Regions from separate parts of the Bacillus sp. 01N42_2 genome, predicted to be linked through region 1. Evidence: riboswitches for the same ligand, from Rfam matches in the RefSeq annotation. Region 1 holds a riboswitch; each other region holds the start of a gene.
The links. A riboswitch is a leader RNA that binds a small molecule or an ion and turns the genes downstream of it on or off. The one in region 1 is predicted to bind thiamine pyrophosphate.

Region 1 (11,589 bases):
TTTGATATGATAAGGATGTGAAATTGATCACAAACAAACATTACCCCTTTGTTTGACCGTGAAAAATTTCTCCCATCCCCTTTGTTGTCGTTAAGACATATGAAACCGCGCTTATCCCGGCGCGGTTTCTTTATTTGCACAAAAAAAGCCGGCTCCGTAAGGAATCAGCTTTTTTTAATGATCGCAGCAGGTAACATCCTCTTTGGTTCCGGTTAAGGATTTCCAAAACAGACCGTGCTTTGCATCCACTCTGGCGACCTTTTTGGCGAACGCCAGTTTTTTCATTTCTTTTTCAACTTCCTCAAGGCTTAAATCATAAACAAGTGCAATTTCTTTCGATGCGACAAATCGGAAATATTCAATGAAACATTCCAAAGGCGGCGTTTCAGAAGGCTTCGGTTCATCGCCGAGCATTTCGAATAAGATGTCTTCGTATACTTCATAAGAATAGTTGCCGGGCACTTTCAGCCCTTCGTCATCATGCAGGCTGTTAAAGAACGTCAATGTCGGATTAACGGTGACGTCCATTTCCGCGGCGATTTTCATATCGCACTGCAGCGCTTTTACCGCGCTTTGTGAATGGAGATCGCGTTTAAATTCTTCGACATCCAATTTCGTCTTTTTGGCAATCTCTAAAAGAACGTCTTCATCTGTAATATTCTGCTTTGAGACAAACAGGCTTTCCTGCATGTTGCGGAGAAACAGGATGCCGGCCTTTCTTCCCTGCAGTTCGGCCGCTTTTAAAGCGAGTGCCGCCAGATAAGGTGATGAAAGGGGCTGATCCTGCTCAAGCCAAAGGCTTCCGTCACACGGCATCCCGGAACGGTTCGCGATTTTTTCCCAAGCTTCGGCAAGAAGGTGTTTTTTACGCTTTTGCTTATTCAGTGATGTGATGCTCGCGGAAACAATGATCCGCAGCGTAAAAAAACGTCCGTATCGGATTTTTAATTTTTTTATGGCGGGCTCCAGCGACCAGCATTCAGGACATAAAGGGTCGACAAACATGTAAATTTCCAGCGGTTTTTTTGGGTGTCCGTGGCAATGGGCGAAGTATTGCTCATGCTGATAATTCGTCAATATGATCGATCCTCCGCTTCTGACTGGTTTACCATATGTCTGGCCGTTAATTCCAGACGCCCGTACAGAAATTCACGAATATCGCCCTCTAGCCCGACATGATCCATCGCTCTGCTCATACAGCTCAGCCACGCATCAGCCCTTTCTGCCGTAATCGGAAAGGGAAGATGCCTTGCTCTGAGCATGGGATGGCCATGTTCTTCAGTATAGAGGGGAGGCCCGCCTAAATACTGGGTTAAAAATTGCTTTTGTTTTCTGGCCGTTTCAGTCAAATCACTTGGGAATATCGGCTTCAGCAAGGGATGAGACGAGACACGCTCATAAAAAGTATCAACAAGTTGCGATAGAAGTTCCTCTCCAATCGCTTCATATGGTGCGTTAAACGATTGTCCCATGTTGACTACTCCTTTTATATGGCTAATAGGAATCATAATTCCTATTGCGAAATTATCTTTCAGTTTTACTATCTTCAGTTACTGTATATTTTAGCAATAACATTTTATTTCTACAAACAAAGTGCCTTTCTGTCAGGCGCTTGTATTTCATATCATATCACATCGACTTCATTCATGTGTAAGATTTACTCCGCAAAAAAACCAGAGAAGGAAGCCTCTCTGGTTTACGCGTAATACTGCTGGGTGATGTTTTTGACATATTGCTGTGTTTCTTTAAACGGCGGAATGCCTCCGTACTGATCTACGTTGCCGGGGCCTGCGTTGTAGGCGGCTAACGCCAGAGACACATTTCCGTCGTATTTTGTGAGCATCTGCTTTAAGTATTTCGTCCCGCCGTCAGCGTTCTGGACGGGATCAAGCGGGTTTGACACCCCGAGTGATTCAGCCGTGGAAGGCATGAGCTGCATCAGTCCCATCGCCCCCGCACCGCTGACCGCTTTCGGATTAAAGCCTGATTCCTGTTTAATAACCGCACGGATCAGCTTTTCGTCGACTCCGTATTTTTCGGCCGCTTTTTGAATGGCGCTGTCTATTGAAAAGTTTCCGGTGCTGATGTCAGAAGCTGTATGCGCAGGTTTTATACCGGAAGAAGCGGTCTGTGAAGCGGCCGCGGGACTGACTGAAACCGGAATTCTCGGTGAATATGAAGTATGATCGGTCCGTACCCCGTTTAAAATTCCCGCTTCCGGTTGCTGCCGGACGGCTGTGCCCGTATATTGGCTGAGCAGCGCGCTGAAATTTGCAAGCGGGCTTTCTGCAGATTGTCCGCTTGAAGCGGTGCTTGTATTAGACATTGATTGCAGCGCCATTGATTGAAGCTGGAGAAGGGCCGCCCAATTCGTTATATTCACTGTGTCATTCCACCTTTTTTTGTTTCTGTTCATAAAAACGCTGGATTTTATTTTTAGTGACCCGCTGAGGGATGCCGAATTGCTTGAGCAATTGTTCAAACGCCCGTTTTCCTTCGTCCCAGTCAGCAGCCTCGAATTCCAATTCAAAGTCTTCTTTCTCTAAATATCGGCTGTGATCTAAAATGATTAAGCCTTTTTCTGATTCTTTTTCCGCGCGTTCAGTCGACAGCGTTCCGAAGTAACAAATGGCTTCTGAATGGATACCGAGACCGTCCAGCTGCCGTTTTACAGGGCCTTCGGGGATCTTGAAGCTGTTAAGGTCAGGCTGTTTTGCAAGCTCTTGGTGCGTTTCCAGCAGACCGACCGCGGCAGGCTCTTTTAAAGTCAGGACGAACGCGCCGTTTTTTTCACGGATGCGGAGGGCTGATTTTTTTTGTTTCAGAGAAAAATCTTTTGTATCGAAATAATGATTGATTTGCTGCTTAAAATCATGTTCTTTCATGCCGAGTGCTTCACTCAGCTTCTGAAATTCTGATTTTGTCACCAGATTTTTGAATTCAATTTCTATTTCTTGGGTCATGACAGTCTTCCTTTCAGGACGAAAAATTGTATAATTCCCATTATCTCTTTAGAGGTTACGTTTATCAATATCGACCTTGATATGATAAAATAAATGCTGTACTTTGTTAAAAAAGGAGAACATTATGCAAAAGAGAATTGAAATTCAAAATGCATCATTAACAGAAGACGTGCTCCGCCTGAAGTGCGGAGAGGACTTAAGCGGAGCGGAACGCAAAGCCACAGGTCAAATGCTTGTTGATTCCGATCACTTTGCTTTTGTATACATACTTGAAACAGCTGACTCTTTTGAATATGTCATTATAAAAGAACATGTATGGCCGGATCTGAAAGAGGCCTTTGACAAAAGAAAACCGGCGGTGCTGGAGGCCGGCGGCAAAACGGTTGAACTTTCAGGGCTGCATGAAGAACTCGATTATCTTATTGAAAATATTAAAGATAATGCAAACTACGGAGATATGGAAGAAAAAGTGAAAAGCGTATTTCTTTAGAACAGGTTCGGAATTGGGGGATGTACGATGGATGACAAACAATGGGAGCAATTTCTAGCGCCATACCGCCAGGCTGTTGAGGAATTAAAGGTGAAGCTGAAAGGCGTCAGAACCCTTTATGAGTATGAAGATGACCACTCACCGATTGAGTTTGTGACAGGCCGCGTGAAGCCGGTGGTAAGCATACTTGAAAAAGCGAGACGGAAAAGCATACCGCTTCATCAGATTGAAACGATGCAGGATATCGCAGGACTGCGTATTATGTGCCAATTTGTCGATGATATCCAGATCGTCAAAAATATGCTGTTTGCCAGAAAAGATTTTACCGTTGTCGACAAGCGGGATTACATAGCAGAGCATAAAGAGAGCGGATACCGGTCTTACCACCTTGTCGTTTTATATCCTTTACAAACTGCGTCCGGAGAAAAGCATGTTCTTGTGGAGATACAGATTCGGACGCTTGCCATGAACTTTTGGGCCACCATTGAGCATTCACTGAATTACAAATACAGCGGGAACATTCCCGAAAAAGTAAAGCTGAGGCTGCAGCGGGCCTCGGAAGCCGCATCCCGGCTCGATGAAGAAATGTCTGAAATCCGCGGAGAGATTCAGGAAGCCCAAGCCGCGTTTTCACGAAAGAAAAAAGCGGGAGGCCACCAGTAGAAAGGAGGGGAATGGCATGAAATTTGCCGTTTCTTCAAAAGGAGACGAAGTTTCAGATACACTGAAAAGCAAAATACAGGCGTATTTACTTGATTTTGATATGACCTTGGATGAAAAAGAGCCGGAAATCGTTATTTCCGTCGGCGGTGACGGAACGCTTCTCTACGCATTCCACAGATACAGCGACCGTCTGGATAAAACGGCTTTTGTCGGAGTTCACACGGGGCATTTGGGTTTTTATGCCGATTGGGTTCCGCAGGAGATAGAAAAGCTTGTTCTTGCCATCGCCAAAACGCCGTATCATACCGTGGAATATCCCCTTCTTGAAGTGGTTGTCACTTATCATGATGAAGAGCGTGAGGAACGGTATCTGGCTTTGAATGAATGTACGATCAAAAGCATTGAAGGCAGTCTCGTCGCTGACGTTGAAATTAAAGGCCAGCTGTTTGAAACGTTCAGGGGAGACGGTTTATGTCTGTCAACGCCTTCCGGAAGCACGGCTTATAATAAAGCGTTAGGCGGCGCGATCATTCATCCTTCCATCAGAGCGATTCAGCTCGCGGAAATGGCATCCATCAACAACAGAGTGTTCAGGACTGTCGGTTCGCCGCTTTTGCTTCCCGATCATCATAACTGTGTCATCAAACCGAGAAACGACGTCGACTTCCAAGTCACGATTGATCATTTGACCTTGCTGCATAAGGATGTCAAATCTATTCTATGCCGGGTGGCAAATGAAAAAGTCAGATTTGCAAGATTCCGCCCTTTTCCGTTTTGGAAAAGAGTGCAGGATTCCTTTATCGGAAAAGGCGAATAGAAAGAGGAAACGGATTGAACAACTTTTTTATCCAAAAGAATATTTCAGCCCGGGAAGCCGGCATGACGGTAAAAGAATATACGGCACAGCTCGGCATTTCGAAACGGCTTCTCGCTGACATTAAATTCGGCGGGGGAGATCTTCTTGTCAATGGAGAGCATGTAACCGTCCGCGCCGTATTAGCGGCAGGGGATGTGCTTAAGATTGAATTCCCAAAGGAGCATGTGAGTGAAACGCTTTTGCCTGAGCCGGTTCCGCTTGACATTCTTTATGAAGATGACCATGTGCTGGTGGTCAATAAACAGCCGTTTGTTTCCTCAATTCCATCACGGGAACACCCGTCGGAAAGCATCGCTAACGGAGTGATCAGCCATTACTTAAAAAGCGGCGTACAGTCGACGGTTCATCTCGTCACCCGTCTTGACAGGGATACGTCGGGAGCGATGCTGATCGCCAAGCATCGGCTTGCTCATTCTCTTTTGTCGGCAGCGCAGAAGAAGGGGCTTGTCAGCAGGCAGTATCTCGCTGTCGTACACGGCGTCATGCAGCAGAAAGAAGGAACGGTGGACGCGCCAATCGGCAGAAAACCCGGCAGCATTATTGAGCGGATGGTAACGCCGGAGGGACAAGAAGCGGTAACGCATTTTCAAACGGAAAAAACCGGACGTGTGTTTACGCTTGCGCAGTTGCGGCTTGAGACGGGGCGGACCCATCAAATCCGGGTGCACATGAGTTACCTTGGCCATCCGTTAGTCGGTGATACGCTGTACGGCGGGAAAAACGAGGGAATTGCACGGCAGGCGCTTCACAGTGAGCAGCTTTCATTCGTACACCCCATAACAGGAGAAACGCTCGTTTTTCATGCCCCCGTTCCTGACGATATGAAAACATTGATTGAACATTTGTAAAGCCCGAACCGTTTACCGGTTTCGGGCTTTTTTCATGTCTGACTGCCTTGATCTTCGCGAAAGCGTGAAGCATCATAAGGCATTGAGCTTTCAACAGAGACGGTTTCATGCTCCGGAAAGCGAAAGCCTGTCAGCTGATTCCCGAAGACGCATCCTGTATCAATGTTGATTGTACGGTTGACGATCCGGGGGCGTTTTACCGGGGTATGGCCGTAAACAATCCATGCCTTCCCTTCATAGGCGGCGGCCCAGTCTCTCCTGACAGGTCTGCCGTCGGGATACGTTTCACCCGTGATATCGCCGTACAACACAAATTCTTTTACCTTACGCGAGTATTTACCGATATCGTCAGCTTTTATGCCGGCGTGGGCGACAACGAGATCGCCATTATGTAAAATGTCATAAAGCGGCGCTGACTCATATAATCGGATAAATTGTCTGGAGACTTCCGTTCTGTCGGCGAAAGACAGCTCTTTCAGTTCGGCTGCCGTCGTTTCCAGTCCGTGCATCACTTTTACGGGGTTTCCTTTTAAGTAACGATACAGTTTGTTGCAATGATTTCCCGGGACATAACGGACGATGCCTTTTTCATATGCTTTTGCCACGAAACGCATCACATCTACGGATTTGGGGCCTCTGTCTGTTAAATCTCCCGCAAAGACTAGCGTTCTGTCTTCAGAATGGACGGGCATTCCGTCTTTCACTTCATATCCGAGCTTTTGCATTAACGCGATCATTTCGTCATAACATCCGTGTATATCGCTGATGATGTCATAAGCCATTCTGTCAGCCTCCCTTTTCCGGTTTTTTATTTATTATGGGACTAATTCCTTTACCTAATTACGCTGTTTTGGTACAAATTAAAAAAGAATTTGAAGAAATAATGCCTTATCACTTTTTTTTCGCCGCCAGCCTTGTTAGAATATGCGTTATGTTTTTAAAAAAAGTAAGGTATTGCCCGCTTTAAGCGGGCTTTTATAACCCTTGTTTTAAGGAGGTATTTACAAATGGAACACACATCAGTCGCTTCTTTAGTCGTCGTTCTGATCGTCGCTTTTTTGACGCCGCTCCTTTTACATCGGTTTAAGCTCAGCATTCCGGTCGTTGTCGCGGAAATCATCATGGGGCTTATTATCGGAAAAAGCGGCCTGAATCTCGTCGTTCAGGGAGACACGTGGCTGGAGACGCTGTCTGTTCTCGGCTTTATCTTTTTAATGTTTTTAAGCGGATTGGAAATTGACTTTTCGTCATTTGAGAAAGGGAAGAAAAAACAATTCCTTCCGAACGGCAAGGAAGCACCCAATACGTTTTCTGCCGCATTGATCATATTTTTCGGCATCTTTATTTTATCATTGCTGCTGTCCTATGCCTTTGTATTAGCCGGTTTTATTCAAAACGCGTTTTTAATGACGCTTATTATTTCGACAATATCACTCGGTGTGGTCGTTCCGACTTTAAAGGAAGAACGGATCATGAATTCCAATATCGGCCAGATCATTCTGCTTGTCGCCGTTATTGCGGACTTGGCTACGATGATTCTGCTCGCTTTCTTCTCTTCTCTTTACGGGGAAGACAGCGGAAATATGTGGCTTCTTCTGATTCTCTTTGCCGCGGGGGTGGTGCTGTATTTCTTCGGCAGGATCTTTAAACACCGCTCGTTTGTGCAGTCGATGTCTAAAGGCACCGTCCAGATCGGCACGCGAGCCATTTTTACACTGATTATCGTGCTTGTCGCTTTATCGGAATCTCTCGGGGCGGAAAATATTCTCGGTGCATTTTTAGCAGGCGTTTTGGTATCGCTTCTGTCGCCGAATAAAGAAATGGTGGAGCAGCTGGATTCATTCGGCTACGGGTTTTTAATTCCGATCTTTTTCGTCATGGTCGGGGTGAAGCTGGACATATGGACGCTCTTCCAAGATCCGAAAACATTGACGATGATTCCGCTGCTTCTGCTTGCGCTGTTTATCAGCAAAATATTCCCGGTGTTTTATTTAAAGAAATGGTATGACAAAAGAACCGTGTTTGCTTCGGGGTTTTTGCTGACTTCTACGCTGTCGCTTGTTATCGCGGCGGCTACGATCGGAGAAAGGCTTCACATTATCAGCGCCAATATGTCCGGCGCGCTGACTTTGGTTGCGGTTATCGCCAGCATCATCACACCGGTCGGCTTTAAAAAATTATTCAAGCGGCAAAGTGCGCCGCAGGAAAAGAAGCGCATTACATTTATCGGCGCCAACCAAATGACGCTTCCGGTGACGCTGGAGCTGCCTGATGAGGAATATGATGTGCGGGTCGTCCATGTGTATCAGGAAAATGCCGGGGAAAAGCTTGCGGAATCTGTTTTTTCTGTTGAAACGATTTCTGATTACGAGCCCGGCACGCTTGAGTCGCACGGTATTTTTAAAACGGATATTCTTGTCGTGGCGACGGGAAATGAAGATGTGAACGCTGAAATCGCCTTAATGGCGAAAGAGAAAGGGACTGAGCGCATCATCGCAAGCGTCGGCTCGGTTGAACATGAAACAAAACTGAAGGAAGAGGGCATCAGTATTTTTTCTATCCTTCTGTCTACAAAGACGCTCTTGCGCGCATTAATTGAGGCGCCGGGCGTGATGAACCTTCTAACGAATGAAGAGTCTTCGCTTTATCAGATCAATCTGGAAAATACGGCGTATAACGGCATTATTCTGCGCGAATTTCCGCTGATGGGCGATGTGATTTTCGTTCGGATTTTCAGAGGTGTGGACAGCATCGTTCCGCATGGGGACACGAGGCTGAAAACAGGAGACCGTCTCATCGTTACGGGCTCGCGCAACTACGTGTCGGAGCTGAGAAAAATCCTTGAAGCTTGACCAAATTGCATTTCGTGATAAGATAGAAGGCATAACAAGTAAATGATCAATCGTATGACCACTAGGGGTGTCCTTCATAAGGGCTGAGATAAAAGTGAGACTTTTAGACCCTCATAACTTGAACAGGTTCAGACCTGCGTAGGGAAGTGGAGCGGTATTTTTCGGGTTCCTTTTATCCAGATAAATTCCAAACCACTTTTCCGATGCGGGAAAGTGGTTTTTTTATTTTATCAGGGGGGAAAACTTTATGACATTTTCTGAAGAATGCAGACTGGCGGCAGCCGAATGGTGGGACGGAAGCTTTGTTCATCCGTTTGTAACAGGGATCGGTGACGGAAGCCTGCCGTTAGACCGTTTCAGTTATTATGTACTGCAAGATTCCTACTACTTGACGCATTTTGCAAAAGTTCAGGCGTTTGCAGCCGCATATGCCGAAGACTTGTTTACGACGGGAAGGATGGCGGGCCACGCTCAAGGCACATATGAAGCGGAAATGGCGCTGCACCGCGAATTTACGGAGATTTTAGGGATTACAGAAGAAGAGCGCGCGGCATTTAAGCCGGCGCCGACAGCCTATTCTTATACGTCTCATATGTACAGATCGGTGATGAGCGGGAATTTTGGAGAAATTTTAGCCGCGCTTCTGCCCTGCTATTGGCTTTATTATGAAGTCGGCGAACGCTTAAAGGAATGTAAACCGGAACATCCGATTTACGAAAAATGGATCGGTACATACGGCGGAGACTGGTTCAGACAGCAGGTCGAAGAACAGATCAGCCGTTTTGACGAGATTGCTGAAAACAGCACAGAGGAAATCCGCGCGAAAATGAAAGAGAATTTTGTGATTTCAAGCTATTATGAATATCAATTTTGGGGAATGGCTTATCAAAAAGAAGGCTGGTCCGAGAAGGGCGGAAAAGAGGTGGAATCCTTTGGAGCTGCACGCCGTAACTGATAATCGCAAACCCGTTGCCGAGCTGGCCGAGGATATTCTATCGATTCAGCGCGAAGTAAGCTTTATCCATATCCGTGAGCGGGATAAAACAGCAGGAGAGATCATGCAGCTTTTGTCACTGTTGAAAAGAGGCGGTGCGGATAAGGACAAATTGATCATCAATGATCGGGCGGATATCGCGTTTTTTGCCAATATACACCGTGTTCAGCTCCCGTCCAGCAGCTTTTCCGTAAAGCAGGTGCGAAGCAGATTTCCCCATCTTCATATCGGACGTTCGGTTCATTCGCTGGAAGAAGCCATCCAAGCTGAAAAGGAAGATGCGGATTATGTGGTGTTCGGCCATGTGTTTGAAACGGAATGTAAACAAGGACTTGAAGCAAGAGGCATCAGCCTGCTTTCAGAGATCAAACGCACGCTTTCCATCCCCGTCATTGCAATCGGCGGAATGACACTGCAGACGATCCAGCTCACAAAGCAGGCGAAACCGGACGGAATTGCTGTCATGTCAGGCATTTTCTCAGCTGAAAATCCTGAGGAGGCGGCAAAACGGTATGCACGCGCGGTGAAGGAGGCTGATTATGAAGAAGCACTATGATACGGCGGTTATCGGGGGCGGAATTATCGGATGCGCCATTTCTTATGAGCTGGCGAAGACGCAGCAGAACGTTGTCTTGTTTGAAGCCGGGGAAGTCGGCCGAAAAACGACAAGCGCTGCGGCGGGAATGCTTGGCGCTCACGCGGAATGTGAAAACCGGGATGCGTTTTTTGATTTTGCTATGCACAGCCAAAGACTGTATGAAGCGGCGGGGCAAGAGCTTGAGGAAGCCAGCGGCATTAATATCAGGCGCCATAACGGCGGAATGCTTAAACTGGCGTATACAGAAGAAGACATGACCCGTTTACGGAAAATGGATGATTTATCTTCCGTCACTTGGCTCTCAGCGGAGGAGGTTCTTGAAAAAGAGCCTTACACTTCAAAGGACATTCTCGGCGCATATTTTATAAAAGACGATGTCCATGTCGAACCTTACTATGTTTGCAAAGCATATGCAAAAGGGGCGCGGCGTTATGGCGCTGACATATGTGAGCATACACAAGTCACTTCCGTAAAACGGGTGAACGGAGAATACTGCATCACAACGTCCGGTGGGGATGTTTATGCTGACAAAGTCGCAGTTGCCAGCGGTGTATGGAGCGGCCGGTTTTTCAGCCAGCTCGGCTTGGGACAGCCTTTTTTCCCTGTGAAAGGAGAATGCCTCTCTGTGTGGAATGACGAAATCCCGCTGACCAAAACCCTTTACCATGATCATTGTTATGTCGTTCCGAGAAAAAGCGGGCGGCTTGTCATCGGCGCCACGATGAAACAGGGCGACTGGAGCGACACGCCTGACATCGGCGGGATTGAGGCTATCATTGCGAAAGCGAAAACCATGCTTCCCGCCATCGAACATATGAAAATAGACCGTTTTTGGGCGGGGCTCAGGCCGGGAACAAAAGACGGAAAGCCGTTTATCGGGCGGCATCCTGATAACAGCGGCATCATATTCGCCGCCGGCCATTTTCGAAACGGCATCCTGTTAGCTCCGGCAACGGCTGAAATGGTGCGGGATATGATCCTGGGAAGACAGGTTAAACATGAATGGGTAGAAGCGTTTCGAATTGATCGCAAGGAGGCTGTTCAAATATGATTCTTCAGCTGAACGGAAAACAAATTGATTGGAATCGAAAAGAGGGGACGGTTCAGGATTTGCTTGAATCGTATCAGCTTGATCAAAGAATCGTAGTTGTAGAAAGAAATAAAGAAATCATCGAAAAAAAGAATTATGAAAACACAAGTTTATGTGATCGCGACGTCATAGAAATTGTCCATTTTGTAGGAGGCGGATGAGGATGTTAACAATAGGCGGGAAACAGTTTCAGTCAAGATTGCTGTTAGGAACG
Region 2 (6,499 bases), on a different contig from region 1:
GATGCCGTTAATGATCCATTCGTATTTGCCGCTGCCGTTTTGACCGCCGAGAACTTTAACGATTAAAAGGCTCGCTTCCGGCGCAACACCTGAAATTCCGCCGTTTGAATCATTGGCGGCAATCGTTCCGGAAACATGTGTCCCGTGGCCGTTGTAATCGGAAATCGCGTCTTCTTTGCCTTCGTCATCATCGGTGAAGTTTTTTCCGCCGATAACCCGGTCTTTCAAATCAGGATGATTAATGTCGCAGCCTGTATCAAGCACCGCGATTTTAATATCCTTTCCTTTAAACCCTTTTGCCCACAATTCTGGCGCCTTAATCACTTTAATACCCTCAGGAAGCTCGTTCACATCCATGATCTGCTCATCCGTGACATAAGGAATCAACCGCATTTCACCATTCATAAAAAAGCCCTCCTTTTTTATGCTTGCGAGTGGATTCAAGGGTGTTGCTACTATTTTATGGCAGATTATGCCGTTCGGAAAGAGTCATTTGAAGCATTTTCATAAAAAAGGCGCAATCTATTGCACTAAATAATTTCAAATAATTGGATGGTTCAACGGCTTTTATTTTGATTCGGCACCAGCTGACGCTATAATTGGAAATGGGAAAGGAGAAGAGGTATGAAGATAAGTGAAGCATTGTACGACTATTTTTCCGAACGGGTGGATCAAATTGCGAAAGAATGGATTGAAACGATGGAAGATTCGGATCCGAATTCGATTTACTCTTTGACAAATCCCGTCATCATAGAAGAGCTGATGGAGCAAGATAAAGAATTTTACCGGCATATTAATAAAATGTATATCATGCCGGAAAAAGAATTTTTAGAAGAGTTCGAGCGATGGGTGATTGAGCTTGCGAAAGACCAGAAGCATCTGGATACCCCGGTCCAGTATGTGGTCCGTGAATTCATGAGAAACCGGAGACTGTACATCAGTTATTATGATGCGTTTGCCGATAAACATGAATCTTCGTTTGCCGAGGGAGAAAGGAAGAGATGGGAGAATTTAATCGTTCAAGTATTTGATTTTACGATTTACACCTTTGTCGATCACGCCGAATATAATTCGAAAATGCAGCTGAATGCGCAAAGAGAAATGATTTTAGAATTAAGCTCGCCGGTTATTACGCTGAGCAATCGGACGGGGCTTCTGCCGCTTGTCGGCAATATTGACACGGAACGCGCCAAATACATTCTTGAAAATACGCTGAGTACATGTGCAAACCGGCTGATTGAGCATCTGTTAATCGACTTGTCGGGCGTAGTGGTTGTCGATACAATGGTGGCGCACCAGATTTTTAAATTAATTGAAGCGCTGAACCTGATCGGCGTTTCGTCCACTTTATCCGGGATCAGGCCGGAAATTGCCCAAACCGCCGTACAGCTCGGCATTAATTTCTCGGATATTACGGTTAAATCCAACCTCGCCCAGGCTCTCAATTATCATCAGTAACATACATATAAGAACAGGCTGCCGAATCACTCCGGCGGCCTGTTTTTATACAAACAACAGTGAAATGAGACAGCTTGCGCCGAATAAAAGGAGCACGAGCATGAAAAAGAACCAGTCGGCGCGGCGCACAGTAACCGTTCTGTAAAACGTGCGGTTTCGGCTCCCTGTAAAGCCTTTAGATTCCATTGCGATCGCTGTGCGTTCCGCCTTTCTGATGGCGCCTGCCAAAAGCGGGATGGTAAAGCGCCTGAAGGCAAAGAGCTTTCCTTTCAGCCCGGAATCAGATGCCGCGCCTCTGATTCTGTGCGCCTGTCTGATAATCAGGATTTCATCTTTCAGAAGAGGAAGAAACCGGAACCCGGCGATCACGCCGTAAGCAAGCTTCGGCGGGAGCTTACATTGCTGAATCAGACTGAGCATAAACAGAATCGGATCGGTTGTGAAAAGAAACATCATCGACAAAGCGGAAAAACATAAAATACGAAACGCGATAGAAATCCCGAGCGCCGCATTATCACTGTTGACGGCAATCGGTCCGAGCTTAAACAGCAGATTGCTTTCGGTTGTCGGGACGTTTCCGAATACGACGGCTGTCCATAAAGAACCGAAGGCAAGAATGACAAACGGAACCGTAAACAGCAGCCATTTTTTCAGCGGCACACGTCCCGCCAAGAGGACGCCTCCGGCAATGATAATATAAAACAAAGCAGGCGTGTACGGGTTATAAATAAACGAAAGCATAACAACGCATAACAAAACAGCCGCCGCCTTAATTGACGGGTTAACAGCCTCCAGCCGCAGGTTCATTTCTCCGCCTCCTGTCGTGTTTCATCCATTCATACCGCAGGGGCAAAGCTAAATGCGCCCGCTCCGCGATTCCGATATGATCAGAAAACAATGAGTCGGGCGTTCCGCGGTACACCAGCTTCGTGCCGCAGAGCACAAGGATCGTATCGGCATAATCTGAGACGAGCTCCATATCATGTGTCACCATTAAAACGGCCGTTCCTTCCTTTTGGATCTCCTGAAGCATCAGCATGCACTCACGCGCCGTTTTTGCGTCCTGCCCGAAAGTCGGTTCATCAAGCAGCAAAACTTTCACCTGATGCATAAGCATCGTGGCGACGCTGAGCCTGCGTTTTTGTCCTTGGCTTAAAGAGAATGGATGCTGTGAGGCATAGCGTCTCAGGCCGAACCGGGTTAAGAGCTGAAGAGCTTTCTCCTTTGCGGCTTGACCGTTTTCAAAGCCGAACAGCAGCTCTTGAATGACGGAATCTGTGACAAACTGGTGTTCAGGATTTTGGAAAACATACCCCATCAGCCGCCGAAGCTCTTTTTCCGAATAGGAATCTACCGGTCTGCCGTCTATTTTGATGTCTCCGCTCACAGGACGGATGAGCTTGGCCGCGGCGGACAGGAGCGTTGATTTTCCGGTTCCGTTAGGGCCGGCAATCGCGGTGATTGACCCTTTTTTTACGGAAAAGCTCACGTCCTGAAAAATGATGTCTGTTCCTCTTATGAATGACAGCCCGTGAACACTCAGCGCGTCCTCTGCCGAAAGCGCGGCGGGCCGGGGGCCGGGAAAGGGCGGTACAGGTTCTTGAAACAGTCTTTCTTTGCACAATGTAAAAGGAATGCTGACGTGCTCCTGCAATGAGATCACCCGCGGAATCGGAATGCCGAGCTGCGTCAGCTCTTCAAGTTTTGTTTCAAAGATCGCGCCCGTCTCTCCGTCCATCACTTTCTGACCCGTTCCGTCAAGGACAATTGTCCTGTCCATCCACGGCGCCCAATGATCAAGCTGATGCTCGATAACAAGAAGTCCGAAGCCTTTTTGGGCCTGCAGTTCTTTGATCAGCCGCACCAATTCACGCACGGAATATGGATCAAGCTGTGCCGTCGGTTCGTCTAAAATAATGAGTTCCGGTTCCATCGCAATGATACAGGCGAGCGCGACCTTTTGTTTTGAACCGCCTGACAGCGAGGCGATCGTCCGTGTTTTCAGATGAGTGATTTCTAATTTTTCCAAAACGTCCTCAATAATTAAGTCCATCTCTTCTTTTGTATATTGCAAATTTTCCAGACCGAAGGCTATTTCATCTTCAACCGTCAGCATGCAAAACTGCTGATCCGGATCTTGAAACACGACCCCGATGGATCGGGCGGCGGGTTCTGACAGGTCCGAAAGAGGTGTTCCGTATAAGGAAACGGTTCCCGTTTGAACCGCATCGCAAGCTTCCGGGTACAGACCGTTTAAACAAAGTGCGAGCGAGCTTTTGCCGCATCCGCTCGGCCCGAGCAATAAAACCCGTTCTCCTTTGCGGAGCTGAAATGACACGTCTTGAAAAACCGGCTTCTCATCCTGCTCATAAGAAAAGGTAAGACGGCGGGCCGATAGAAGGGGTTCAGATGCCTGCATCTTGATTCACCTGTTTCTTTTTCTTCTTGAATTCTTTTCCGAGCGCCATGCCGTTCAGCACCCCTGTGTAAGCCAGCGCATCACTGATTGCTTTGCCGAGAAGGCCGGCAAGAAGCGCACCTGAGACCAGGCGGATGAGAAGCATGACGGCTAATAAACCCGGATTCAAAACAGAGTATCCGGAAATGAACAAGTCATAAATGAAGCTCGCAACAGAAGACCCCATACCGGATAAAAGGAGCACGGGCAGGGTATACACCCGCCAGCGTGTCGCAAAAAAGACCGCTTCCGCACCGATTCCCTGCGCGATGCCGATCAGAATTACCATCGGCCCTGACGGATTTCCGAGTAAACACTCCACAAACGCGGCGATGATTTCAGAAATGAGCGCCGCTCCCGGTTTTTGAATAATGTAGGCGGCAATCACCGAGACGATAAACCAAATACCGTAAATCGGTTCGTAGCTCATCCGGCCGAAAAACCCTGCCGCTATATTGCTTGCATGAGTTGATAATAAATAAACGACAGCAAATACAACACTGATGACGGACATGACGACAATTTCTCTCATTTTCCAATTTTTCATTGTGATCTCCTGCTTTCTTATCGGATAGTCGTATGTATGAAAGAGTTGATTTTACGAAAGACGATTGATCGTAAGTTTCATATTGCAGTGTCCTCCCCCGTTTTTTAATGAAAAATAAAAAACTGCATATCCGAGGGAATATGCAGCAGCAGAACGAAAACGCATGGAAAAAACCCTGCGCTCCGGTCAATCTGCACTTCCCCACGCTGGTATTATCCAGATCGGGTTATAAGGGATCAAAACACGCCTGCCGCATGTTTTATCTCAGCCGATAACAGCACCCCTAGTGCGTTTCCTATACAGTTTTTTATGATGACATCATCATAGTTGATCATGTCTGATTTGTAAACAGCCTTTCTCTAAACAGAGTTTGGAATCGGACCGGAAGATCATTCATAAAGATAAGAAGAGCCCTTTTGATCAAAAGGAAACGGAGGACATCTATGTTTGTTCATACAGTGCAGTCTGGCGACTCGTTATTTTCCATCAGCAGAAAGTACGGATACCCTGTTGACAGCATCAGAAGCGTCAACGGGCTTGAGGAAACGAATATCGTTCCGGGGCAGGCGCTTTTGATCCCTCTTAATGAATATACGGTTCAGCCGAATGATACGTATGCCGTTATCGCAAGTAAAACTTATGTGCCGCAGATGCAGCTGATGCAGGCAAACCCGGATATTCCGCCGAACCGGCTGCGGCCGGGTTTGAAAGTGAGAATTCCGGCTATCTCCAACTATCTGGCGGGAACCCTGCAATTTTATGTCATTCGGACACCTGAAGCGGACAGAGAGCTCATTAATGATTTTGCACCCTATTCATCGGCGATTTCTTTGTTTGAATATCATTTTGGCCCGAACGGAGATATCATGAATGATTTAAACGACAGAACCGCGATAGAAACCACATGGCAAAACAGGGTGCGGCCGCTTGCGGTTATCACGAATCTGACAGAAGGAGGGTTCAGCCCGGAATTAGCCCATCAAGTCCTGCAGAACCCGACGGCGAGAACGAACCTCGTCAATAATATCGTCTACCTGACCGTAAGAAAGGGATACGGCGGTGTCAATATTGATTTTGAACGGATCAGGGAAGCCGACCGGGACCTGTTTACAGGATTTCTCCGGCAGTTAAAAACCAGGCTCTCAGAGCATCAGCTCGCGCTAACGATATCGGTTCCGGCGAAAACAAATGAAGCGGTGCCGTGGCTGAGGGGATATGATTACGGCGGAATCGGAGCCGTCGTCGATTATATGTTCATCATGGCGTACGACTGGCACCATGCCGGCAGTGAGCCTGGACCCGTAGCGCCTTTGACGGAGGTCAGAGAAACCATCAATTTTGCCATCAGCAGGGTGCCGAGAAGAAAGGTGATTCTCGGTGTGCCGCTGTACGGATATGATTGGGTGATTCCGTACCGCCCCGGGACGATCGGATCGGCGATCTCCAATCAGCGCGCCATGGAAACCGCCATGAAATATCAATCAGTGATCCGCTACTCTCAGAGGGATCGTTCCCCTTACTTCCGGTATACGGATGAAAATGGAAGAACGCATGAAGTATGGTTCGAGGATGTGCGGAGCATGAGTGAAAAAATGGTTCTCGTGCGGGAATTCGGACTGCAGGCGATCGGCGCGTGGCAATTAACGCTCGGCTTCAAACCGGGTCCGTGGCTGTTGCGGAACTTTTTCACCATCCGAAAGATATGACTGCATTGCCCCGCTTTTGCGGAGAGTTTTTCTTTCTTATGATAACGGATCTTCTTTTGGACAATCTAAAGTTGAAAAGGAGGTCTGTTCTGTGAAGAAAAGGGAAGAGCAGTATATCAACGAGGCTGAGTATGTACCGCACCCGACAAAAGAAGGGGAATACGCGCTCATGCTGCATGAATCATATCATTTACTTTCAGAAGAAGATGAAAGCGATTTGCCGGAATAAGGGCTTTATGCCTTTATTCCGTTTATTTTATAGGCATATGCTGAAATAACAATTTAAAGGTTGACACATTCCTTTTTTTTCTGTAATCTCAGTGTGTCAAT
Region 3 (11,589 bases), on a different contig from region 1:
TTCAAGTATACATTGCGATCATGCGGTATAGGCCCCAAAGTCCCGTCGTGGCAAACCGAAGCACGATAATCGCTACAATCGGGGATATATCCAGCATGGCAATGGGCGGAATGATCCTTCTGAACGGCTCTAAATACGGTTCGCAAATCGATGCGAGAAACCGTCCGACCGCCGTTTCTCTCGTACTCGGCACCCATGACATAAAGATGTAGATAATCAGGGCAAACGAGTAGATGTAAATTAAATAACTCAGAACGGAAAAAATTTGATAAAGAATCATCCTGCTTTACCACCTCTGATGTTCGTCTTCATTTATAAGCTCCGAAATCGTGCCGGAAACATCGACATTATCAGGCGTGCACAGAAAAATATCCGAACCGATTCTTTGAATGTCGCCGCCGATGGCATAGACGGTTCCGCTTAAAAAGTCGACGATTCTTTTTGCCTGATCATGCTGGATGCGCTGAAGATTGACGACAACCGCCCGCCTGTTCTTTAAATGATCGGCGATTTCCTGCGCTTCCGCATATACACGCGGTTCACTCAACACCACTTTAGAGGATTTCTGAACACTTTGCAAGCTTACTACGTTCTGTTTGCCCGCAGGCTTCTGAGCGTAGGCATTCTGTTTATCTTTCTGCTGTTCATGCTCTTCCGGACGATCCTGCTCCGTTTCAATGTATTCGTATTCGTACTCCTCCTCATCCATCGAGAAAAAGTTTTTCAGTTTATTTTTCATGCTCATTTGTTTACACCCCCCGTTTCATTTCCGACTAATGAAGAGCCGATTCTGATAAAAGTAGCGCCCTCTTCAACAGCGATTTCATAATCATTTGACATGCCCATTGACAGTTCCCGGCACGGTGCGTTTGTCTGGTCCAGCTTCTGCACCTGGTCCCTCAGATCACGCAATTGCTGGAAACAGGCTCTGATCGTTTCTGTATCGTCTGTCAGGGGAGCCATCGTCATCAGGCCCTCTACAGAAATGTTTCTAAACTCAGAAAGCTCTCTGATAAAGGGAATGACCTCCTCTGTTTTCAAACCGTGCTTAGACGGCTCAAGCGAAGTATTCACCTGCACAAAACAGCGAACCGCATGCTGCGCCCGTTTTTCAATTTCTTTAGCTAATGACAGTCTGTCTAAGGAATGTATATAAGATACACGGTCAACGACGGCCTTCACCTTTCTGGACTGAAGACTGCCGATAAAGTGCCACACGGGGCTGCCTTTAATGACATCCTGCTTACGGATAAGCTCGGCATCCCGGTTTTCTCCCAGACTTGTAATACCGGCATCCACGGCCTCTTGAGCCCTTTCGGCTGATACGTATTTTGTAACCGCGATGACAGTTACATCTTCGGGGCTTCGGCCCGATCTGTTACATGCTTCGTTTATTCTTTCGTTTATATGTCGTAATTGATCAGCAACACGCAAGATAACTTATGCCTCCTTCATTCCGATAAAGGACATCATGCGTCCCGTTTTTCCTTTGTCGCGGCGATGTGAAAAGAATAGTTCACGCTCTTGTTCGGTGCATAAACCGCTGACTGAAATGTTTTCTTCCGGAATGCCGCAATGTATCAGAAGAAGGCGGTTGACCTCTTTTAAATCAAGCTGATACCGGCCTTTTTCCGTTTCGCGTATGGCGGATTCTGCGGAAAACGGCAGCGCCCGGACTTCATTGATGACGCGGTCGTCGACGGTATAGCTGTCCGCGCTGATGGACGGACCGATGACGGCCTGAATATCTGTTAAGCGGGAGCCTTCTTCGGTTACCCAGCGTTCCGTCATGATGCGCCCGATTTGTCTGACCGTCCCATTCCATCCGGCATGGGCAGCGCCGATCATTGATTTCACCGGGTCATAAAAATACAAAGGCACACAGTCTGCAAAACACAGGGCCAAAAAAAGATTTGTATCTTTCGTATAGAGCCCGTCCGTCCCGCGGAATGCGGAGGAATAGTCTCTCGCCCCTTTTCCTTTATCTCCCGCTGTCACGCATCGGACGCGGTTTTCATGTGTCTGATCGGCGAATACCCAGGAATCCAGATCAGTACCGCATAAGGACGCTATGATTTCACGGTTTTTCACAACATCATGAGCTTCGTCCCGGACGTGCAATCCGGTATTTAATGACTCATACGGAGGATTGCTGACACCGCCGTTTTTCGTTGTGAATCCGGCGATGACCTTTGTGTTATGCTGATTCACACGGTTCCAGTCTTCTATCATGAGTGCCGAGGGGGTGGTAAAACTAAACGGGTGATATGTATTCATGAAGATCCAACCTTTCGACAAACATTAAAAAGCGAATTTCCCACTCATTTTAACACAATTTTAAGCATACGTTTAGCGGCTGATTGAAAAATGAGATAAATAAATGTGCCGGAAACATTGAGATTTCCGGCTTTTTACAAGTAAAGGGAGGATTATGCTCCCCCCTTTGGTTCGTTTACACGCACTAAGATGACATCTTCCCCAATTTTAACTATATTTCGCCAAGGAATGATCATTTCCTCTTCTTTTCCGAAAAAACCGAGAACTTTTCCGCTGCCGCCTAAAATAATCGCCTGAATTTTTCCCGTTGTCACGTTAATATCAATATCACCGATGCTTCCGAGTTTTTTTCCGTTCGACACGTTGACTACATCTTTTATTTGAAATTCAGATATGCTGATCATTTGTATCACGCCCTTTGCCCGTTCTTTTTCCTATTATATGAGCGGCCGGGCTGAACCTTGTCACATCGGGCAATCTTTTTTGCGGCTGCACCAGGTGTGGATAAATCTCAGCATGATTTTCGTATAGTCCATCAGCTCATCGACGGACACTTCTTCGTTTACGGAATGGGCGTTTTTTAAATCGCCGGGTCCGTATATGACGCTCGGAATCCCGGCATGATAAAGCCATCCTCCGTCTGTTACGGTTTGGGAAACATCAATGACGGGCTCCTGTTGTTTGACGGCTGAGTGCGATTCCGCCAGAACAGAAACGGCCGGATGGTCCGGGTCGATTTCCAGCGCCGGGAACACCTCTCCTCTGTCTTCAATCATGGAAGACCCGCCCCATTTGAATACCGGCCTGTTTTCCCTGAGCCACAGATCACCGTCAGAGACACGATTGATATAGTCTTCGATTTCTGCCGCAGCTTGTTCGTGCGTTTCGTTCGGGTAAAAGTGGACAGTAATCCATAATCGGCATTCATCGGCGACAAACGCTGCGTGCCTTCCCCCTTCAATAACGGCGGGGTTGATCGTATTGGTGCCTGGCGCAAAGCCGGGATAGCTTTTCGTTACTGCCCAGTGGCGTTCCAGCTCTCCCAAGGCAGTGATGATTTTCGCCATTTTTTCGATTGCGCTCGCTCCGAATGTGCCTCCGCCCGCATGAATCATATTGCGCCTCATGCCGTCATGAAATGTTTGTTTGCTTTTCAATTCTATCCAGCCGGTGATGACTCCGCCCTGCCCTTGAATATGCAGGCTGCTCGTATCCGCGACAACCGCAAAATCCGCGTGATAGCCGGGTTTGCAGCATTCCAGCGTCCCCGCCTCGCCGACTTCTTCTCCGATCACAGACTGTACAATGAGGTCGCCCGCAAGCTCAATGCCTGCATCATGTATCAGCTTCAGAGAAAATAGAACACACGCCAATCCGCCTTTCATATCAGCGGCGCCTCTTCCGATCAGCATGCCGGCTTTAACGAGCGGCTGAAACGGGTCAGAGTCCCAGTCTTCATCCCTGACTTCGGCTACGTCAATGTGTCCGTTTAAAATCAGGCTTTGATGCCCGCTTGAATCTGTCCCTTTTAAAACACCGACTACGTTCGGATCTTCCGGGTACACATCCCACATATCGACCGAGCAGCCCATTTCTTTTAAAAATCCGGCCACCCACTTCTGAGCTTCTGCTGTATTTCTTGCAGGCGGAGCCGGTGTCGGAAAAGCAATCAACCTTTCAGCAATATGTATTAAATCGTCCCGCCGTTTATCCGCCTGCTGCAGCAGCATGTCAAGCTGGTTCATTGAACATCTCTCCTTTTGCTGTATTAAAAAACCCGTTTCATCAAATGAAACGGGTAAAAACGGATTTTCCTCCGCTTTTTTCACCGCTTCCCTCCGCCGGCATGATCCGGATCAGGTCCGTTAAGAGTTGAGACCAACGTCTCTCTCAGCTGCATGTCAGCAGCACCCCCAGGGTGAATTGATTTTATTTGACGGATGATGCCGCTTTTGCACGCGTTAAAAATGGACGGCCGTTGTTCCATAAGACATTGACAGGCATATCGAAAAACGCTGTAAGCCGCTCGTCAGAAAGCATGTCCTTGATTTTCCCGGCAGCGAACACCTCGCCTTGTTTTAAAAGCAGCGCCTGATCAAATACCGGCAGAATTTCTTCAGCATGATGAGTGACATAAAGGATGGACGGCGCATTTTCTTTTTCAGCGATCGACGTTATCGTATCCAGCAGCTGCTCTCTTGCCATAAAATCGAGACCCGTCACGGGCTCATCCAAAATCAGCAGTTCCGGATCAGCCATAAGCGCCCGCGCAATCAGCGCTCTTTGCCTTTCCCCCTGAGATAACGTTTCATACCGTCTGTCCGCGTAGCTGATGGCGCCTAAATCTTTCAGAAGACCGATCGCTTTTTCCCTCACTTGTTCACTCGGTGTTTCATAAAGCCCGATTGAAGCGTACGCGCCGCTGAGGGCGATTTCAAAAGCGGAATCCGCGGCATATAATTTGTGCTGCAGACCCGCTGAAACAAGACCGATTTTTTTTCTGAGCCTGTCACCGAGCTCTGTTTTGCCGAATTGATGACCGAGCACCTGCATCTCTCCTGAAGTGGGAAAGTAATAAGAACATAACATATTCAGCAAGGCTGTTTTTCCGGCTCCGTTCAGTCCGAACAGCACCCAATTTTCGTTTTTCTCAACGCGCCAGTTGATATCTTTCAAAATCCATTGGCCGTTTCTTTTTAATGACACATTGTCCAGCTGTAAAATCATTGCAGTTCCCCCGTTATTTGTTTCAATTTTCTTAAAACTTTTACACATTAGAATACATCACTTTTTCGCAAACGTAAACCGGCGCACGAAAAAAGCCTTTAAAACAATGTTTAAAGGCTTTCTCCGTTATTGATGGATATTCTTATTCATTTGTTTAATGGCTGCCTTTTCAAGCCTTGAGACCTGAGCTTGGGATATGCCGATTTCTTCTGCGACTTCCATTTGGGTTTTCCCCTGGAAAAAGCGCTTTCGCAAAATCATTTTTTCCCGTTCGTTCAGTCTTCTCATGCCTTCTTTCAGAGCGAGCTCCTCAATCCATTGTGTATCCTTATTGCGCTCATCGCTAATCTGGTCCATCACGTAAATCGGATCGCCGCCGTCATTATAAATCGGCTCAAACAGTGATACCGGATCTTGGATGGCGTCAAGGGCAAACACAATTTCTTCATGGGGCACTTCAAGAACTTTGGCGATTTCCTCTGCTGTCGGCTCCCTGCTTGTCTCACTGATTAACCGCTCCCTTACTTGAAGCGCTTTATATGCGATATCGCGAAGCGACCTCGAGACGCGGATCGGATTGTTATCCCGCAAATATCTGCGGATTTCTCCGATAATCATCGGTACAGCGTATGTTGAAAACTTAACATTATGGCTTAGGTCAAAATTATCAATGGATTTCATTAGTCCGATGCAGCCGACCTGAAATAAGTCATCAACATACTCTCCTCTGTTGTTAAACCTCTGAATGACGCTTAAGACAAGGCGCAGATTGCCGTTTACAAGCTTTTCCCTCGCTGAATCATCGCCCTCATCCTGCAATTGCTTAAACAGCTTTCTCATCTCTTCATTCTTGAGCACCGGTAATTTGGAGGTATCCACCCCGCAAATTTCGACTTTATTTCTTGACACGTTTTTCCCTCCCACTAGGAGCTGCTGTACAACGTTAAGTATCTCCTCGGGTGGGAAAAATATGCACCGCTATTTTACAGAAATAAACATCCGGCGCCGGCAATCCTTGCAGCAGTAAGGACCGTCAGATGGAAAAAATTTTACACCATTTTGTTAAACTCTTTTCTCAGTCTTTTAATAATCCGCTTTTCGAGCCGGGAGATATAAGATTGTGAAATCCCCATCATATCGGCTACATCTTTTTGTGTTTTTTCTTCTTCACCGACAAGCCCGAATCGCAGTTCCATGATCTGCTTTTCTCTATCATTTAATTGCTCAAGCGCTTTTTTCAAAAGTTTTTTATCCACATTGGCTTCAATGTCTTTTGTAATAATATCATCATCTGTGCCGAGCACATCCGAAAGCAGCAGTTCGTTTCCGTCCCAATCAATGTTCAGCGGTTCATCAAAGGACACCTCTGAACGGATTTTATTGTTTCGGCGCAAGTACATCAAAATTTCGTTTTCAATACATCGCGACGCGTAGGTTGCGAGTTTGATTTTCTTTTCCGGATTAAACGTGTTTACCGCTTTGATCAAACCGATTGTGCCGATGCTGATTAAGTCCTCGATATTGATGCCGGTGTTTTCGAATTTGCGGGCAATGTAAACGACAAGGCGTAAGTTTCTCTCAATCAGGATGGCCCGCGCCGCCTGATCCCCGCTCGGCAGCTTTAATAAGAGCACCTGCTCCTCTTCTTTAGACAAAGGCGGCGGCAGCGCTTCGCTTCCTCCTATGTAATATACTTCATCACTTTTCAGTCCGAGTTTCATCAGCCATTTATACCACAAATATGTCAGACGCAGCTTAAGTTTTTTCATCTTCCTCCCCCTTCTAAATACAATGCGTTTTGAGTATGATGAATAACAGACTTTTCGTCAGGATACATGCTTCACAGCCTTCCCGGTCAGCATCTTCGGGTGAACGATTCCGTCAAATTCACCGTCCGCTGATAATTGTTTCGCGCTGATGCCGATCAGGCATTTTTCACATGCAATCATCTCGTCTTTCGTTATAATCGTGACGTAATCCGGCTTTAAACAGAGTAAAAATTGATTGTCCTGGCCGACGCCCCTGTATGGAATCAGCCTCAGCTTATCCGCATGGCGGAATGAATCATCAAGCTGCTCTATCACTTCAAGCGGACTGGCAGATTTGATGATGTCCGTTTCCTTTTCACTGAGAATCGGAGCGAATTTGTCAATGTGAAGGATCATGACCGGCGTTTTTGTCAGCGGGTCATACAGCTGATTCCCGGAATCCACCAGGCCTTTTGCGCGGATTGTCTGTCCGCTGAATTCTGCCTGAACCATGACAAGTTCATCGTACTGAATGGACTTCGTCTCGATGTCTTCGATTCTCTTTTTCGAAAAAAACCATACGGCCGGAAATCCGATGACAACAAATATCCAGCTGATCGGATCGCCGAAGCCGGTCTGGCTCGTAACCATGGCGCCGTGTTTTACAATTGATTCTGTCTGCAGCAGGGAATGTACGCCGATCATTCCCCCGCCGACGAGAAAGGTCGCGAAATAAAAGGCGAACAAATTTTGAAAAAAGTACCGAAACCGTTTAAAGCCAAAAGCCGTAAGCACGATGACAACTGAAAATGCCATTTTTCCCGCCGGATGCTCTACAAAGGGAGAAACAGGCGTAAACATCAGAAGCACAATGGCTGATCCGATGAAACCGCCGGCGGCCACTCTTCTTTTTTTCACCTGGCGTTTTAAAATAAAGGCGGTTAATAAAAGCAAAAGAGAATCAAAACAAAAGTTCAACAGCCAAATGACATCCAGATAGATTTTCACATCTGACCCCTTTCCTCTTTTGTCTTACATATCTGTTTCTCTCTCTTGTTTCATAAGTATAAAGCAAGCTCTGTGGGAAAGTCTGTCAATTAATGTTGAGGGGAAAGTACAATTTTTAAGGGATAACCGTTTTATTTGTCGAGGGTCGAAGAGATTGATTTCCTATTGACCGTCTCAGCCAAAAAAGCGCTGCCGTGTCCCGGCAGCGCTCTGTTTTACTCATTGATATAAAGTTTTCCTTTTGCTGTCTGTCTCGTTTCATTTCCATAATCATCTCTTGCAATAACGTCAATTTTTGCTCCGCTTGCTTTGATGGAAGAAGTCGCCGTCCAGTAACCCTCATATCGTCCCGGAGAAATTTCTCTCAGCGGAAGCTCCGTCGCGTTTTGGGTCCCTGCCCGGGCGTTTGTCAGAGGCATACGGATCACGAATGAGGCGTCTAATTTCTTCCCGCTTGAAAAAGCGATTTTCACTGATTCTCCGGCTTTTAATTTTTTATCCGCTCCGGGAACCAATCCGGAGATGACGGGAGCGTGATAATTGACATCAATCACCGTCTTTTTCGTTGTTTTGTTACCCGCTTCGTCTGAGGCCGTGACTTTGATTTCGTTGCTGCCGTTTTCCAAAAGGATTCTTGCTTGATAAGAGCCGTCACTCACCTCGGCCTTTTTGCCGTTCACCTTCACCCATTTTAAATGGGCGTCGTAAGCTTTTCCTTTTACAGTCACCGCTTCTTTATTTGTTTTATCTCCGTTTGCCGGACTGTCAATCGTCACATCCGGCTTATCCTGATCGAGTATGACCGTGACAGGGCGTGACTCATCGGTTGATCCCTTGTCCGTCACAGATGCCGCCGTCAGCCGATTGGCATCTTTACGCAGTGTGACATCAGCCTGGAAATGGCCGTCTGCATCTGCTTTCGTTTCAGCGGCGGTTTTACCGTTATTGGTCAGGCGGACTGCGGTTCTTGGCGAAGCCGTTCCTTGCACCGTGATTGACTTCTTGTTTGTAAATGACCGGTCAACAGGCGACGTGATCTCAGGCACGGAAGCTTCGTAGTCGACTAAAGCCCTGATCATAAAGTTTCCGTCTGATTTATCGGCTTTTGACCAGCTGCCGTCGAGGTATTGCCAGTTTCTGTTCGAATATGGACTGCCGTCGTCAGATGACAGGGCAGGTGAATAAGGATCGGGTTTCGTCTGGCGGAGCACAAGATAAAAATCCTTTCCGACCTCGATTCCTTTTGAGCTGAGATCCACTTTGGTCCATTTTCCGTTTCGAAGCGCTTCAGCTTGGAACGGGCCGGCAATTTTGCTGCCCGGGCTCCCGTCAGGGCCGGATGCATCATATACTTCTGCTTGAAATTCGGTACCGCCCGGATCAGGCCAGTCCGCGCCCCAAAATTTAAAGAGGCCTCCTGTCAGCATACCGTGTTCTTTTCCGTCTTTAAGCGTCATCTTAACGGCAGATTTGCTGCCTGCCTTAAAATAGGACAGTCCGGCTTCTTCAGTCCCGTTATCATAAGCAATTTCCCCTTCATAGCCGATATACGGCTTAAGCTTGGCGTTTTTTTCAGCATCCCCTTTGATGTCAACAGAAAATTCGCTGTTGTAAAAGCCTTTTGCGGCTACTTTAATGGTGTATGAGCCTTCGTACGCCCGAAGCGAATATTCACCCTTGTCATTTGTCACCGCAGGCTCAATTGCAGCGTCCTCCACTACATAAAGCGCGGCCCCTTCCACCGGTTCGCCTGTCGACTGATTGGTGATGGTTCCTTTTAGCGTGCCGGACGGCATTTGTTCCAGTGTAAAGTCTGCCTGTGCGGTTTTGTCTGCTTGAACAGAAACTTGTTTTGCAGCGGGTTTAAATCCGTATGCCTCGGCTTTCAGCGTATAGTTTCCCGCTTTATGAGACAGGCTGTAGCTTCCGGTTGCGGGGTCGGAATACACGGATTTCCCCGTCTCGGCGACACTGATTTGCGCTCTGAGCGGCAGGAGATTCGTTTCACGTTTCACCGGTTTTCCGGATGATTTCACCGCCGGTTTGGCCAGTTTCGGACTGACGGCTTTTTTCTTCAGATGTCCGGGCGGTGTTTGTCTATTGTGTTTGCTTTTTTTGGCCGCCTTGCCGAGAGGGCTGCTTGAAAGCCGGACGTCATCAATATACCATCCGTCTTCATTGAGTACTTCGTCTGACTGCATATTAAACATAAGCTTTATATTTTGGCCTTTATACGCGGATAAGTCTGCTTCTTCATCATTCCATCCTGCGGAGTCACCATTGTAAACAGCTGCCTGCTCCCAATTCGATTTTCCTTCCGGCAGAACGAACACGTACCCGTAATCAAAAAATTCTTCGAGCTTGTGCCAGCTTTTAAATTGCAAAAACAACCGTCCTGAATCTGGAACCTGGATCGGAGGCATCACTAAATTCATATTGGCCGAATCGGCATACGGTCCGGACAGATTCGTCGCATACACTTTATCTCCGGAAAATGCAGCGCCGGGGCCTGAACTCGGAATCCCCCATTCCCATTGGTCATGTGTCCCGTAACTGGACCAGCCGGCCGGCTGTGATTCAAAATCTTCTTTGTACCCCGCCGTAATGCTCGGTTTTACGTCAGCCCGGTACGTATCAGATTCTGCAGAATGACCCCCGAAATCTTTTATTGTCCATTTATAACTTACCGTGCTGCCCGTTACGTGCGGAATTTCTGCCTGGTAGAGCCCCTTTTTTTCATCACCGCTTTTTTGAACGGCGGCGATCGTTTTCCATTCTCCTTTATCAAATTGATAGGAAAGTAACACCTCAGTCACGCTTACATCGTCTTCTGCTGTAACCGTTAACGGCAGATTTGCCCCTTTGTAAGCTACTTGGACGGGTTCATGATGCCAGCTGGGCGGATTGTGATCTTCGCCCGCAGAAGATACTTTGCCTTCTACGCTTCCGATTCCGTCTGTTACGGCAGAAACGGCGTCAAAAGCATTGACTAAACCGTGGCCGTAGCCGTTATTCGGTGATTCCGGAAAAACGGAGTCTGTCAGCTTTTCAGCGGTGCGCGTCAAAACGTCTTCCATTTCATCAACCGTAATAGAAGCGTTCGCCTGCCTTAACAAAGCCGCCGTCGCCGCCACATGCGGCCCGGCCATTGAAGTTCCGTTCCAGCCGCCTTCATATGTTCCCCCAGGAATAGAGGAACGGATATTCACTCCTGGAGCCGAAATATCCGGCTTAGTTTCATGATACGGTGAGGGGCCTTGAAGTGAGAAATCAGCAAGTTTCTTGTCGATGTCAGTCGCGCCTGTCGCAAATGCTTCCGGATAATTGGCCGGATTTGCGATTGAACCAGGTCCTCCCGGTGTAAATAAATCTTCATTTCCCGCAGAGAATTCCGGAAAAATCTCGGCTGCTCTCCATGCATTCACCATATCGCGGTACCACTCGTCCATTCCTGAACCGCCTGCCCAGGAATTATTGACAACATCCGGCGCCATCTCGGGATGCGGAGTGCCGTTTTTATCTTTTGGCGCGAGCACCCACTCACCGGCATCCAAAATATCGGCATCGGTTCCTCCGTCATCTGAAAATGCTTTTACTGCGATCCATTTCGCGCCCGGAGCGACACCGATTTGATTTGAGCCGTCAGGTTCTGAACCCGTCATCGTGCCTGTTACATGAGTGCCGTGTTCAAGATCATCGTAGGGCGCGTCTTTTTTAGACACGGCATCATACCAGTTCATTTCATGGTTCGGCGCTGCGGGATTTTCAGGATCGTACCCCCGGTATTTTTCCTTAAGCGCCGGGTGATCCCACTGAACCCCTGTATCAA

Region 2: it holds a riboswitch for thiamine pyrophosphate, as region 1 does, so the genes downstream of both, AC1DN5_RS06750 (ECF transporter S component) here and tenA (thiaminase II) in region 1, are expected to answer to the same signal.
Region 3: it holds a riboswitch for thiamine pyrophosphate, as region 1 does, so the genes downstream of both, AC1DN5_RS05710 (acetylornithine deacetylase) here and tenA (thiaminase II) in region 1, are expected to answer to the same signal.

Annotation. Positions count from the first base shown of each region.
Region 1 covers NZ_JBFTRO010000005.1:251,463-263,051, forward strand. Annotated here, with positions in the region: gene spxH (protease adaptor protein SpxH) at 175-1,077, opposite strand; gene AC1DN5_RS13535 (globin domain-containing protein) at 1,074-1,472, opposite strand; gene AC1DN5_RS13540 (lytic transglycosylase domain-containing protein) at 1,697-2,383, opposite strand; gene AC1DN5_RS13545 (CYTH domain-containing protein) at 2,388-2,963, opposite strand; gene AC1DN5_RS13550 (UPF0738 family protein) at 3,088-3,453, shown strand; gene yjbM (GTP diphosphokinase) at 3,481-4,116, shown strand; gene AC1DN5_RS13560 (NAD kinase) at 4,133-4,933, shown strand; gene AC1DN5_RS13565 (RluA family pseudouridine synthase) at 4,948-5,841, shown strand; gene prpE (bis(5'-nucleosyl)-tetraphosphatase PrpE) at 5,874-6,623, opposite strand; gene AC1DN5_RS13575 (monovalent cation:proton antiporter family protein) at 6,849-8,693, shown strand; TPP riboswitch at 8,747-8,855, shown strand; gene tenA (thiaminase II) at 8,941-9,648, shown strand; gene tenI (thiazole tautomerase TenI) at 9,626-10,243, shown strand; gene thiO (glycine oxidase ThiO) at 10,227-11,336, shown strand; gene thiS (sulfur carrier protein ThiS) at 11,333-11,536, shown strand; gene thiG (thiazole synthase) at 11,533-11,589, shown strand, end outside.
Region 2 covers NZ_JBFTRO010000002.1:607,126-613,624, reverse strand. Annotated here, with positions in the region: gene AC1DN5_RS06770 (S8 family peptidase) at 1-405, opposite strand, end outside; gene AC1DN5_RS06765 (STAS domain-containing protein) at 625-1,458, shown strand; gene AC1DN5_RS06760 (energy-coupling factor transporter transmembrane component T family protein) at 1,504-2,265, opposite strand; gene AC1DN5_RS06755 (ABC transporter ATP-binding protein) at 2,240-3,877, opposite strand; gene AC1DN5_RS06750 (ECF transporter S component) at 3,864-4,463, opposite strand; TPP riboswitch at 4,645-4,758, opposite strand; gene AC1DN5_RS06745 (glycosyl hydrolase family 18 protein) at 4,907-6,169, shown strand; gene AC1DN5_RS06740 (transcriptional regulator SplA domain-containing protein) at 6,261-6,398, shown strand.
Region 3 covers NZ_JBFTRO010000002.1:403,883-415,471, forward strand. Annotated here, with positions in the region: gene AC1DN5_RS05685 (YggT family protein) at 2-280, opposite strand; gene sepF (cell division protein SepF) at 287-745, opposite strand; gene AC1DN5_RS05695 (YggS family pyridoxal phosphate-dependent enzyme) at 742-1,434, opposite strand; gene pgeF (peptidoglycan editing factor PgeF) at 1,441-2,277, opposite strand; gene AC1DN5_RS05705 (YlmC/YmxH family sporulation protein) at 2,430-2,681, opposite strand; gene AC1DN5_RS05710 (acetylornithine deacetylase) at 2,742-4,022, opposite strand; TPP riboswitch at 4,094-4,202, opposite strand; gene AC1DN5_RS05715 (ABC transporter ATP-binding protein) at 4,207-5,004, opposite strand; gene sigG (RNA polymerase sporulation sigma factor SigG) at 5,131-5,913, opposite strand; gene sigE (RNA polymerase sporulation sigma factor SigE) at 6,054-6,773, opposite strand; gene spoIIGA (sigma-E processing peptidase SpoIIGA) at 6,831-7,760, opposite strand; gene AC1DN5_RS05735 (S8 family serine peptidase) at 7,976-11,589, opposite strand, start outside.